Regions from separate parts of the Mesorhizobium sp. B2-3-2 genome, predicted to be linked through region 2. Evidence: predicted binding sites of a transcription regulator. Region 2 holds the regulator's gene; the other holds the start of a gene.
The links. The regulator HrcA, encoded in region 2, represses chaperone genes, less so after heat shock. The targets are predictions, from matches to a motif close to GTTAGCACTCNCNNNNNGNGAGTGCTAAC.
Positions count from the first base shown of each region.

Region 1: the regulator HrcA is predicted to act here: its motif matches at 2,422-2,450, upstream of FJ964_RS05205 (co-chaperone GroES).

Region 1 is NZ_VFWA01000002.1:1,631-5,719, reverse strand. It holds gene FJ964_RS05215 (hypothetical protein) at 1-193, opposite strand, end outside; gene groL (chaperonin GroEL) at 266-1,897, opposite strand; gene FJ964_RS05205 (co-chaperone GroES) at 1,955-2,269, opposite strand; gene FJ964_RS05200 (hypothetical protein) at 2,600-2,941, shown strand; gene FJ964_RS05195 (usg protein) at 2,966-3,244, shown strand; gene FJ964_RS05190 (DUF982 domain-containing protein) at 3,363-3,818, opposite strand; gene FJ964_RS05185 (Hsp20 family protein) at 3,947-4,089, shown strand, end outside.
Region 2 is NZ_VFWA01000029.1:14,514-18,602, forward strand. It holds gene FJ964_RS30775 (LysE family translocator) at 1-237, opposite strand, end outside; gene FJ964_RS30780 (sorbosone dehydrogenase family protein) at 369-1,739, opposite strand; gene FJ964_RS30785 (hypothetical protein) at 1,865-2,059, opposite strand; gene hrcA (heat-inducible transcriptional repressor HrcA) at 2,096-3,193, opposite strand; gene rph (ribonuclease PH) at 3,423-4,089, shown strand, end outside.

The DNA.
Region 1 (4,089 bases), on a different contig from region 2:
AAGCTGCCGACACATGCTGAGCCGCCAGAAACATCAGCGTCGAGGCCGCGGTACGGCGGCTCCAGCCCGCGGACTCCGCCATGTCGAGGACGCCCGTCAGCAATGGTCCCAGCACGCTCCTGCATTCTGCCTCGTAGGCGAGAAATTCGTTTGCCGGATGCGTGGGCGCCGGAACGGAACCGATGCCGGTCATATTGGTCTCTCTCCAAACTTTCCTAGGAAGCGCCCGCTCCCATTCGAGGGGAGCGGGCAGTCTCCCATCGTCCTAGAAGTCCATGCCCGCGCCGGCGGGCATGGCAGGGGCGGCGGCTTCCTTCTTTGGCTTCTCGGCCACCATCGCCTCGGTGGTGACCAGCAGGCCGGCGACGGAAGCGGCATCCTGAAGCGCGGCGCGTACGACCTTTGCCGGATCGATGACGCCTTGGCCGTAGAGATCGCCGAACTCGTTGGTCTGGGCGTTCCAGCCCCAGCCGAACTCGCTCTTCTCGCGCAGCTTGCCGACGATGATCGAGCCCTCGGCGCCGGCATTCTCCGCGATCTGGCGCACCGGGGTCTCGATTGCGCGCCGCACGATCTCCACGCCGGTCCTCTGGTCGGCATTGTCGATCACCAAGCCATCAAGCGCCTTGGCGGCCCGAAGCAGCGCGACGCCGCCACCGGGGAGCACGCCTTCCTCGACCGCCGCACGGGTCGCATGCAGCGCGTCGTCGACACGGTCCTTGCGCTCCTTCACCTCGACTTCCGTCGAACCGCCGACGCGGATGACGGCGACGCCGCCGGCGAGCTTCGCCAGCCGCTCCTGCAATTTCTCGCGGTCATAGTCGGAGGTGGTCTCCTCGATCTGGGCTTTGATCTGGGCGATACGGCCCTGGATCTCTTCCTTGCGGCCAACGCCGTCGATGATGGTGGTATTTTCTTTTTCGATCACCACTCTCTTGGCGCGGCCCAGCATCTGCAGCGTGACGTTCTCGAGCTTGATGCCGAGATCCTCGCTGATCGCCGTGCCGCCGGTGAGGATGGCGATATCCTCCAGCATCGCCTTGCGGCGATCGCCGAAGCCAGGCGCCTTGACGGCCGCGACCTTCAGGCCGCCGCGCAATTTGTTGACAATCAGCGTGGCGAGCGCCTCCCCTTCCACATCCTCGGCAATGATCAGCAAAGGCTTGCCCGACTGTACGACGGCCTCGAGAACGGGGAGCATGGCTTGCAGGTTGGACAGTTTCTTCTCGTGGATCAGTACATAAGGCTCTTCGAGCTCGACGCGCATCTTGTCCTGGTTGGTGATGAAGTACGGGCTGAGATAGCCGCGGTCGAACTGCATGCCCTCGACCACCTCGAGTTCGGTCTCGGCGGTCTTGGCCTCCTCCACCGTGATGACACCTTCATTGCCGACCTTCTCCATCGCCTCGGCGAGGAAGCGGCCGATCTCGGCATCGCCATTGGCCGAGATGGTGCCGACCTGGGCGATCTCGTCGTTCTTCGTCACCTTGCGGGCATTGGCCTTCAGTTCGGCGACGACCGCCTCCACGGCCTTGTCGATGCCGCGCTTCAAATCCATCGGATTCATGCCCGATGCCACGGCCTTGGCGCCTTCCTTTACGATGGCTTGGGCCAGAACCGTCGCGGTTGTGGTGCCGTCGCCAGCCAAGTCGCTGGTTTTCGACGCCACCTCGCGCACCATCTGTGCGCCCATGTTCTCGAACTTGTCTTCCAGCTCGATTTCCTTGGCCACCGTCACACCATCCTTGGTGATGCGCGGCGCGCCGAAGGACTTGTCGATAACGACATTGCGGCCTTTGGGACCGAGCGTCACCTTCACCGCATTGGCCAGAATGTCGACGCCGCGCAGCATTTTCTCGCGGGCTTCGGTATGGAATTTCACTTCCTTGGCAGCCATTGGATCACTCCTTCGCTTTAGGCAGCTTTCGTTGACTGGTAACCTCGCAAGAAGCCGTCAAGCGGCCTTCTTCATCGTTGCGGTCTGCTCGATCACACCCATCACGTCGCTTTCCTTCATGATGATAAGGTCTTCGCCGCCGAGCTTGATCTCGGTGCCGGACCATTTGCCGAACAGGATGCGGTCACCCACCTTGACGTCGAGCGGCTGAAGCTGCCCGGCTTCGTTGCGCGCGCCAGGGCCGGCGGCGATCACCTCGCCTTCCTGCGGCTTTTCCTTGGCTGTATCGGGAATGATGATGCCGCCGGCCGTTTTTTCCTCGGCTTCGATGCGGCGGACCAGGATACGGTCATGCAACGGGCGAAACGTCATGTCGTTCTCCTTCAAGGACAAACAGTTTGAGGTTCCTCCGCGCCGGACCGGCAATATCGGCCGGCTCGGGGTGTCGCGACCTTGTTCAGCATCGCGCGCGCATATCGAGCTAGTTTTGCAGCTTTCCGCTTTCAAGAGGTCTGCGCAAAAATTTTAGCACTCGCCACACGAGAGTGCCAACACACTGTTATCATGAGGAAATTCTGACCAGGCCGACGATTTCATCGCTTGAATTTTCGAAAAGAGCCAACAAAATTATTTTGGCCCGCGCTGCCGAAGTGCAGCCGGAACCTGGGCGCTATCGAGGAGTTTTGCGAACGGAGCACAACAATGGACCGACAGAAACTTTCGCCGATCATGCCTTCCCTGACCGATATGCCCGACATCCCGCTTGACCGGCTGCTTTCGCCGGCCAGGCATTTCAAACATCCCGACGAGGTGTTGGCAGACGACGCGCTCGACCTTTGGGAAAAGCGGGCGATCCTGTCGTCTTGGGCCTCGGACGCCTGCGCGGTGGAGTCGATGCCGGAACTGCGCCTGCCGCAGGGAGTCGAGCGGCCGGTTTCCTTCGACCAGATCATGGAGGCCCTGTGCAAGCTCGACATCGACGCGTCGGCGTCGCGGCCGACGCCGGACGATTTCCGCCAGGGCTTCGCCAGGATGCATGCGTGATCTCATAAACGAAAGGAGAAGCATATGGTGACTGCGGTCAGCAGAGAATTCCGCCTGCAGATGGATGGCTACGGCCTGACCACGGCCGAGATTCATTACCATATGCCCGACTACCCCAATCTCCTGCAGCTCTATGTCTGGCAGGAATACGACCTCGCTCCCGATTTCCCGGAGCTGAAGGGCTTCCTTGGCTATTGGGAAAGCGAACTGGACGGCGCGCTGCACTCCGTGCGCGTCGCCCATCATCGCCTGATCACACCATCGGAATGGCGCGCCGTTGACGGCATCGTCGCCATCCATTGAGCGGATCGCATTGAGCGGATCAAAAAACCTGAAGCGCGTCGCCTGCGAGGCGGCGCGCTCAAAGATTGAGCATACCTAAAGTCAGAGCTTCCGAGCAGGATAAGTGGTGGGATCCATGTCATCCTGCTCCGACAGCCATTGGCCGAGCCGCCCCTGGCATCCTCGCGGAGCGGGGTTGGCGAAGCGAAGGGGGGCGGCCTCTGGTCAGGCCGGCTCGCTTGGCCGCCTTCAAGAAAGCTTTGTAGGCAGCACGCCCGCTGCGCCAGCCATCCAGCGCATCGCGGCACGCACGGTCGGCGGCGCGCCAGCTTGGGCCACGCGCCCATTTCGGCCATTGTTGATCCAGGCATTCCAGAGCCTCGAAGCTGCTGTCGATCTTGCGGGGCGCATTCGAGAATTCGAGCGTAATCGGCTGAGGGAACCGAATATCGTTCATCACTTCCTCCGTTTTTTGACGTCTTTTTGCGAGTAAGCAATCGGATGGAATCATCGGCGACCGTCCATCCGCGATCGAGATGGTCATCGGTTCAGGCGGCGTCAAGGGCCGCCGGATTTTGGCGAGACCTTCGATCATGCCTCTTGACGCCAGACCCCTCAGTTCCCAGATCGAATCCGCCGGCGCCGGAAGGGCCGGCATGGTCAAGGAGTGCCCATCCTTGGCACTCCTCGTACCCATGTTGCTCAGCGAAGGAGGATATGGCTATGAGAACCGCTTTCGACTTTTCACCACTCTATCGGTCGAGCATAGGCTTCGACCGTATTTTCGACCTGTTGGAGAATGCCAGCCGCACGGCGAACGTCGACAACTGGCCGCCATACGACATCTCCAGGACCGGCGACGACGC
Region 2 (4,089 bases):
GCCGGCCCATTTGACGGCGAGGAACACCAGGCCGAAGGTCTGCGCGACGAAGGCAAGCCCAAGCACCACGGCGGTGAGATAAAGGAGGTCGCCGAGCATCAGGCCAAAGGACATGGCCAGCGAGGAGCGGAAGCCGGAACCGAGCGCGCGCGCCATAAGCGCGGTGATGCCGGGGCCGGGAATGGCGGCGGCGAGGCCAAGGGCTGCGCTGTAGGCGAGGAAGCCGGTGAGGGTCATGGAGAAGGCCGTGTGTCGGGGAAACGCTGCTGGGAGGGCGCCTTGTCGCACAGAGTTTGGCGGGTGGGAATTGCCTGGATCCGGATTCGGTTGCACCAGGCATGCCCCGCGCTCGGGACCTCCCAAGCGGGTCAGGACCGCCCGTCGCCGTAGGTCACGCGCCAGATGGTGCCGTTGCCGTCCTCGGTGACGATCAGCGCGCCGTCGTTCGCCACCGCCACGCCGACCGGCCGGCCCCAGACCTCGCCGCCGGAGGTGACGAAGCCGGTCATGAAATCCTCATATTCGCCGGTCGGCTTGCCGTCCTTGAACTTGAGCCGCACCACCTTGTAGCCGGTCCTGTTGCCGCGATTCCACGAACCGTGCAGGGCGACGAAGGCGTCGCCCCTGTATTCGGCCGGAAAACCGGATCCCGCGCGGACATTCCTGCCGTCGTAGAAGGCGATGTTGAGCGGCGCCGAATGCGCCTGCATCAGAATGTCGGGGACGGTGACCTTGCCGGCAAGGTCGGGACGCGCGCCCTTGTGGCGCGGATCCTCATTGTCGCCGATATAGTACCAGGGCCAGCCGTAGAAGGCGCCTTCCCTCACTTCGGTCGCATATTCGAACGGCACATTGTCGCCGAGCGCGTCGCGCTCGTTGACCACGCACCACGGCGCGCCCGTCGCCGGCTGGATGGCCATGCCCGAACAATTGCGCAGGCCGGTGGCAACGATGCGGCCATTCTTGCCGTCCGGGTCGAAAGCCCTTACGTCGGCGCGGCCTTCCTCCGAGCCCCAGGCGGCGCCGAGCGGCTTCGACCTGGCCCAGGCATCGAGCCCGCCCCGCGGTTTCCTTGCCATGTCCTGGGCGGCGTTCGAGCCGGAGCCGACCGAGAGATAGAGCGTCTTGCCGTCCGGCGAGAAGGCGATGTCGCGGGTCCAGTGATGAGTGGCCGGAATGTCGCGGACAATCGTTTCCGGCTCGCCGGAGGCCTTCAGGTCGCCATCGCGGTAGGGAAAGCGCACGATGCTGTCGCTGTTGGCGACATAGACCCATTGCGGACTGTCCCCGGGCGGATAGAAGGCGATGCCGTAGGGCTGGTTGAGATTGCGGGCGAAGACGCCGTCACTGACGGGTTTCGCGTTGCCCTCGCCCAGACGGTAGACGCGGACCTGGTTGGCCTCGCTGTCGGCGACGAACAGGTCGCCATTGGGCGCGACGCGCACGACGCGCGGATTGTCGATGCCCGAAGCGATCAGTTCCGCCGAAAAACCCGCCGGCAGCCGCGGCTCGGCGCCTTGCGGCCTTTGCACCGGACCGGCGCTGTTCGAGGCGGATCTGGTGACATAGGGCCTGGGCTGGTCTTGCGGGCTGATCAGCCGGCGCACGCCCGGCTCGTCGGCCCGCCAGTCACCAAATGCGGCCGCGCCCTTGAGCACCGGTTCTGTCTGCTGGGCCAATGCCGTCGCGGCGAAAAGCAAGGCTGCGGGGATCGCCACGGCGCCGGCAAGTCTGATCATCCCAGTCTCCAGCTTCTCGCTTCGCTATGCATGTCGTTGTCCCAAGACCGAGGATCACATGCATCAGGGGAACGGGCGGGCTCGGCAGTCGTTCCGGACGACACGGGGAGTTGAAGGAATTCGGGTCAGGTATCCGCGTCGAGATCGGCGTCGAGGTTCTTTTCCAGTTCGACGAGGTCGGCCGGCAGCGGCATGCCCATGGCGCGCATTTCGCGCAGCTTCTCGCGCAATTGCTCCTGCACTTCCCGCACATCCTCAGGCTGGTTGACCATCTCCTCCAGCAGTAGGCTGATCTGGGCCTTGAACGATTCCAGCGCCATTTTTTCCTCCTCGGCCGTCTGGATCGATCCCAGCTCTCAGCGCAGCATGCGCGATATCAGCTGCGCCGTATAGTCGACCATCGGGACAATGCGGGCATAGTTGAGCCGGGTCGGGCCGATGACGCCGAGCGCGCCGACGACGCGGGCGTCCTTGTCGCGGTAGGGTGCCACGACGAGCGACGAGCCGGAGAGCGAGAAAAGCTTGTTTTCCGAGCCGATGAAGATGCGCACGCCCGGTCCCGCCTCGGCGAGGTCGAGCAGCTGGATCAGCCCGTCCTGCGTCTCCATGTCCTCGAACAAATGGCGCAAGAGTTCGATGTCCGCCTGGGCGGTGACGTTTTCGAGAAGATTGGCGCGACCGCGCACGATCAGGCGCGCCGGCAGGCCGCTTTCCGCGCCGGCCCACACCGCCAGCCCTTTCTCCACCAGGTCCTGCGACAGCGTGTCGAGCGCTGCCCTTGTCTCTTCCTTGATACGCGCGACCTCCGCCCGCGCCTCGGCCAGCGTACGGCCGCGAATATGGGCGTTGAGGAAATTCGAGGCCTCGTGCAATTGCGAGACGGTGATGCCGGCCGGCAGATCGATGACCCGGTTCTCGACGTCGCCGTTCTGCGACACCATCACGGTCAGCGCCTTGGTCGGCTCGAGCTGGATGAACTCGATGTGCTTGAGCGCCACCTCGTTCTTGGCGGCCAGCACCAGGCCGGCGCCGCGCGACATGCCAGACAGCATCTGGCTGGCCTCGGTCAGCATGTGTTCCAGCGTGGCGCCCGAGCCGGAGGCGCGCACCTGCGCCTCGATGCTGCGCCGCTCCTCGTCGGAGAGGTCGCCCAGTTCCATGAAGGCGTCGACGAAGAAGCGCAGGCCGGCCTGCGTCGGCAGGCGGCCGGCCGAGACGTGCGGCGCATAGATCAGGCCGAGATGTTCGAGGTCGCTCATCACGTTGCGGATGGTGGCCGGCGACAGCGAGGACGGCAGGATGCGCGACAGGCTGCGCGATCCCACGGGCTCGCCGTCCCTCAGATAGGAATCGACGATACGCCGGAAGATGTCGCGCGAACGCATATCGAGCGCCTGAAGTGCCGGCGCGGGAAGAGCGAGCGACTGCGAAGCGGGATCGACTGCCTTGGTCATTGCGGCCATAACCTCCGGTTCAAGGATATAGACTTCGCGGCGCCGCGCGCAACCCGGTGTCGCACTTGCGATCACCCCGGTGTCGCACTTGCGATCATCCGGTGTCGCGTTGCGCGATCACCCAGTGTCGCCGCGTTTGCGGTCGCCGGTCCATTTTCCTTTACGCCGTGCCCCGCATGCGTCTAAAAGCCGGCCAAGATTCAAAAAAGCTGACAAGAAAGCAGGCCGAATGCGCCCCTCCAAACGCCAGTTCGACGAAATGCGCGCCATCTCCTTCGAGCGCGGCGTCTCCAAACATGCCGAAGGCTCGTGCCTGGTGAAGTTCGGCGACACGCATGTCCTGTGCACGGCAAGCCTGGAGGAAAAGGTGCCGGGCTGGATGCGCAATTCCGGAAAAGGCTGGGTGACGGCCGAATACGGCATGCTGCCGCGCTCGACCGGCGAGCGCATGCGCCGCGAGGCCTCCGCCGGCAAGCAGGGCGGGCGCACGCTGGAGATCCAGCGGCTGATCGGCCGCTCGCTGCGCGCCGTGGTCGACCTGCAGGCGCTGGGCGAGCAGCAGATCACCGTCGACTGCGACGTCATCCAGGCCGATGGCGGCACCCGCACCGCCTCCATCACCGGCGGCTGGGTGGCGCTCTACGATTGCCTGCGCTGGATGGAAGCGCGGCAGATGGTGAGCGTCGGCAAGGTGCTGAAGGACCATGTCGCGGCGATTTCCTGCGGCATCCATGAAGGCCAGCCGGTCATCGACCTCGACTATCTCGAAGATTCCTCCGCCGGCACCGACGCCAATTTCGTCATGACAGGTAAGGGCGGCATCGTCGAGATCCAGGGCACAGCCGAGGGCGAGCCCTTTTCGGAAGGGCAGTTCGCCGAGCTGATGGGCCTGGCCA